One region of the Mesorhizobium sp. 8 genome, then DNA from elsewhere that is predicted to be linked to it. Evidence: predicted binding sites of a transcription regulator. Region 1 holds the regulator's gene; the other holds the start of a gene.
What was found. Region 1 encodes PhoB, which activates phosphate uptake and scavenging genes when phosphate is short. Its sites were predicted from a motif close to TGTCATNNANCTGTCAT; they were not measured.
Positions count from the first base shown of each region.

Region 2: a site for PhoB is predicted at 1,068-1,084, ahead of FGU64_RS02365 (LTA synthase family protein). Genes of this name have one in related genera too.

Region 1 covers NZ_CP040914.1:2,463,359-2,465,555, reverse strand. The annotation lists gene pstB (phosphate ABC transporter ATP-binding protein PstB) at 1-274, shown strand, start outside; gene phoU (phosphate signaling complex protein PhoU) at 303-1,010, shown strand; gene phoB (phosphate regulon transcriptional regulator PhoB) at 1,033-1,722, shown strand; gene FGU64_RS11930 (CHASE domain-containing protein) at 1,817-2,197, shown strand, end outside.
Region 2 covers NZ_CP040914.1:512,278-514,474, reverse strand. The annotation lists gene fabD (ACP S-malonyltransferase) at 1-868, opposite strand, end outside; gene FGU64_RS02365 (LTA synthase family protein) at 1,154-2,197, shown strand, end outside.

The DNA.
Region 1 (2,197 bases):
GGTGGCGGTGAAGCCCGAGGTGATCCTGCTCGACGAGCCGTGCTCGGCGCTCGATCCGCTGTCGACGGCGCGCATCGAGGAACTGATCGACGAGTTGCAGGCTGACTACACCATCGTCATCGTCACCCACAACATGCAGCAGGCGGCGCGCGTCTCGGCGCAGACCGCCTTCATGTATCTCGGCGAGCTGATCGAGTTCGACAAAACCGAGAAGATCTTCACCGCGCCTAGCGAAAAGCGCACGCAGGACTACATCACCGGCCGCTTCGGCTGACCGCCAGCACGGATACGGAAACAGCATCATGGCTGAACATACGGTCACCTCCTTCGACGACGATCTCGCCCATATCAGCCGGCTTGTCGGCGCGATGGCCGATCTCGCCGGCACGATGGTCGGCGACGCCACGCGGGCGCTGATCGAGAGCGACACCGGGCTCGCCCAGCGCGTGGTGTCCGACGACGTGGTGATGGATGCGCGCCAGCGCGAGCTCGACAATCGCGCCATCACCCTCATCGCCAAGCGCCAGCCGATGGCGGACGATCTGCGCGCGGTGGTTGGCGCCATCCGCATGGCGGGCGATCTCGAGCGCATCGGCGACCTTGCCAAGAACATCGCCAAGCGCGTCGGCGCCGTCGGCCAGGGCGGCATGTCGCGCGAGCTTTCGCATTCCATCGACGCCATGGCGCAACTGGTGCTGATCCAGGTCAAGGGTGTCGTGGAAGAATACAGCGCCGGCGATACCGCGGCGCTGGCGCGGCTCAGGAACGACGACGAGCGCATTGACGTGAAATACACCTCGGTGTTCCGCGAGCTTCTCACCTACATGATGGAAGATCCGCGCAACATCACCGCCTGCACGCACCTGTTGTTCTGTGCCAAGAATCTCGAGCGTATCGGCGACCATGTGACGAACATCGCCGAAAACGCGTATTATGTGCTGACCGGCGAGCAGTTGCCGGCGGCGCGGCCGAAGACCGACGAGACGGCGATGCCGGCACCGGCCGCGTGAAGGCACAGACGGGATGGTTGCAATGATCGCGCCGCGCATCATGGTGGTGGAGGACGAGGAGCCGCTGGGCGTCCTGCTCCGCTACAATCTGGAATCGGAAGGCTACCAGGTCGAGGTGGTGACGCGCGGCGACGAGGCCGAGCTGCGTCTGCAGGAGAACGTGCCCGACCTTCTGGTGCTGGATTGGATGGTGCCGGCGGTGTCCGGCATCGAACTGTGCCGGCGCCTCAGGATGCGGCCGGAGACGGAACGGCTGCCGGTCATCATGCTGACCGCGCGCGGCGAGGAGAGCGATCGGGTGAGGGGGCTTTCCACCGGGGCTGACGACTATCTGGTCAAGCCGTTCTCGACGCCGGAGTTCATGGCCCGGGTCAAGGCGCTGCTGCGCCGCGCCAAGCCGGAAGTGCTGTCCTCGATGCTGAAGGTCGGCGACATCGTGCTCGACCGCGAGCAGCACAGGGTCTACCGCAAGAAGAACGAACTCAAGCTCGGGCCGACCGAATTCAAGCTGCTGGAATTCATGATGCGGCATCCCGGCCGGGTGTTCTCGCGCACGCAACTGCTCGACAACGTCTGGGGCGAGACCGTCTATATCGACGAGCGCACGGTGGACGTCCATGTCGGGCGGCTGCGCAAGGCCGTCAACAACGGCCGCATGCCCGACATCATCCGCACCATACGCGGCGCCGGCTACGCGATCAGGGAAGATTGATCCCGTTCCGGCCGGCGGTGGGGTCGCCTCCATTGCGTTGACGCGGGGACTTGCTAGAAAGAGGCAGGACTTCACGGCGCGCGAAACCCCGCAGTTGAAAAAGCTCTTTCCAATCATGGCCTTCGTGGCCGTTGCGTTGGCCAGCCTGATCATGGCGGGGTTCGCCTACTTCGCCACGCAGGAAGCCGCCCGCATCAAATTCTCGGCAACGGCGGACGACGCGCTGAACCGCATCGAAAGCCGCGTCGACCTGCATCTTTCACTGCTGCGTTCCACCCAGGCGCTGTTCGACGCCCGCAACGGCAACATTTCGAGCAGCGAATTCAAGTCGTTCTTCGACGCGCTCGACGTCGACGGCAATTTCGCCGGCCTGCGCGGCATCGGCTTTCTGAAGATGGTCAAGGCGGGCGACGAGGCGGTGGCGGAGCGCATCATCCGCCGCGATCACGGCTTCGACCGCGCCATCTTCCCGGCC
Region 2 (2,197 bases), 2.0 Mb from region 1:
TGCGCCGCGCCAGACCCGACAGCACCTTGCCGGCACCAACTTCATAAAGTGTCGTCACGCCGTTGGCGCCGAACCATTCCACCGTCTCGCGCCAGCGCACGCGCCCGGTCACCTGCTCGACCAGCCGCGCGGCGATGGTTTCGGGATCGGTCGTCGGGGTCACCGACACGTTCGACACCACCGGCACGACGGGCGCATTCTTCTTCACCTCGGCAAGGGCTGCGCGCATGGCATCGGCGGCGGGCTGCATCAGCGCCGAATGGAAGGGGGCGGACACCTGGAGCATCAATGCCCGCTTTGCGCCCTTTTTCGTGCAAAGGGCCGCGGCGCGTTCCACGGCCGCCTTGCTTCCCGAAATGACGAGTTGGCCGCCGCCATTGTCGTTGGCGATCTGGCAGACGGCGCCCTGTCCCGCCTCCTTGCAAGCGGCCTCGACACCGTCCTGGTCGAGACCGATAATGGCGGCCATGGCGCCCTCACCCACCGGCACGGCCGACTGCATGGCGTTGCCGCGGATGCGCAGCAGCCGGGCGGCGTCCGCGACCGATACAAAGCCAGCGGCGGCAAGTGCCGAATATTCGCCGAGCGAATGGCCGGCGACATAGGCAACCTTGTCCTTCAGCGAAAAGCCGCGCGATTCCAGCGCCATGATCGCAGCCAGCGACACCGCCATCAGCGCCGGCTGGGCGTTGGCGGTGAGCGTCAGCGTTTCTTCCGGCCCCTCCCAGATCAGGCTGGACAGTTTCTCACCCAGCGCCTCGTCGACCTCGTCGAAGACGCGCCGCGCTTCGGGGAAAGCATCGGCAAGATCTTTACCCATGCCGACGGATTGGCTGCCCTGGCCCGGAAAGGTGAATGCGATCGCCATGGTCTATCCCGGTTTTTCGGTTCTCGATTGCGTGTGACGCAAGCCGGCCCGCCAAGTCAAGCCCGCCTCTGCCGGCGTACGCGCCGCAAACGCCTGTTCCACAGGGCTTTTCACCGATCACTCATGATTAAAACCGAACACGATTTTTTGCCGGCTCTTTTCATTTTTTTCGCAACCGCTAGTGTCCCGCGTCATTTTAATGACACTTCCGTGACGATGCACGGGTGCATCATGTCAGTAGAAAACGGTGCGGACGTGAACAGGACGGCAAAAGAACAGGACGGCATGGCTTCGGGCGCTGAAAAGCGCACGTACAGCCATGGTGCGGCCCTGCGTTACGGGCTGATCTCGCTGCTCGCTTCGGCGGTGCTGGTGTTCGCCATCGAGCTCATCTTCCGCGGCGATGTCGCAGCGACCGTCGGCTTCTTCCTGCAGCCGTTCAAGCCGGGCTGGACGACCGTCATCCTGTTCACCCTGATCCTCGTCACGCTGGACGCCCTGCTGGGGCGCAGGCACCAGGGGCTGATGGTCATGGCGCCGCTGACGCTGGCGCTCGCCTTCATCGGCCACCAGAAATCCAACTATCTCGGCGACCCGCTCTATCCGACGGATTTCCTCTATGCCCGCCAGATCGTAGACCTGATGCCGCTTCTGGTGCGGGAGCGGCCGTGGACGGCGCTCGCGATGGCCGTGGGGCTGCTTGCCGGGCTGACGCTGCTGGTCTTCGCGTGGCGTCAATGCCGCCGTCGCATGCCGAGGCTCACCTACAAGGGCAGGGTCGCGCGGCTGGCGCTGTGCCTGCCGCTGCTCGCTTTCTTCGTCTCCATCATGGACTACGCGACGTTCTCGTGGACCCGCGACCGCTTGCAGATCATCCCGATGATGTGGGACCAGAAGGAGAACTACGCCTCCAACGGCTTCGCTCTCGCCTTCGCCCTCAACGTGCCGATGGCGCACGTCTCGGCGCCCGCCGGCTATTCGGAAAAGGCGATGGCTGCGATCGAGCGGCCAAAGGTCACCACGACCATTCCAGCCGAGAAGCCGGACATCATTATCGTGATGAGCGAATCCTTCTGGGATCCGACGCAACTGCCGGGCGTCAAGATCACGCCAGACCCGATGCCGACCGTGCGCTCGCTGCGTTCGGGCTCGATGTTCTCGCCCGAGTTCGGCGGCATGACCGCCAACGTCGAGTTCGAGGCGCTGACCGGCTTCTCGAACGCCTTCCTGCCGGCGGGCTCCATCCCCTACCAGCAGTATGTGCGCGCGCCGATCCCGTCGCTCGCGACCTTCTTCAAGAGCGAAGGCTACGAGGCGCGGGCCATCCAC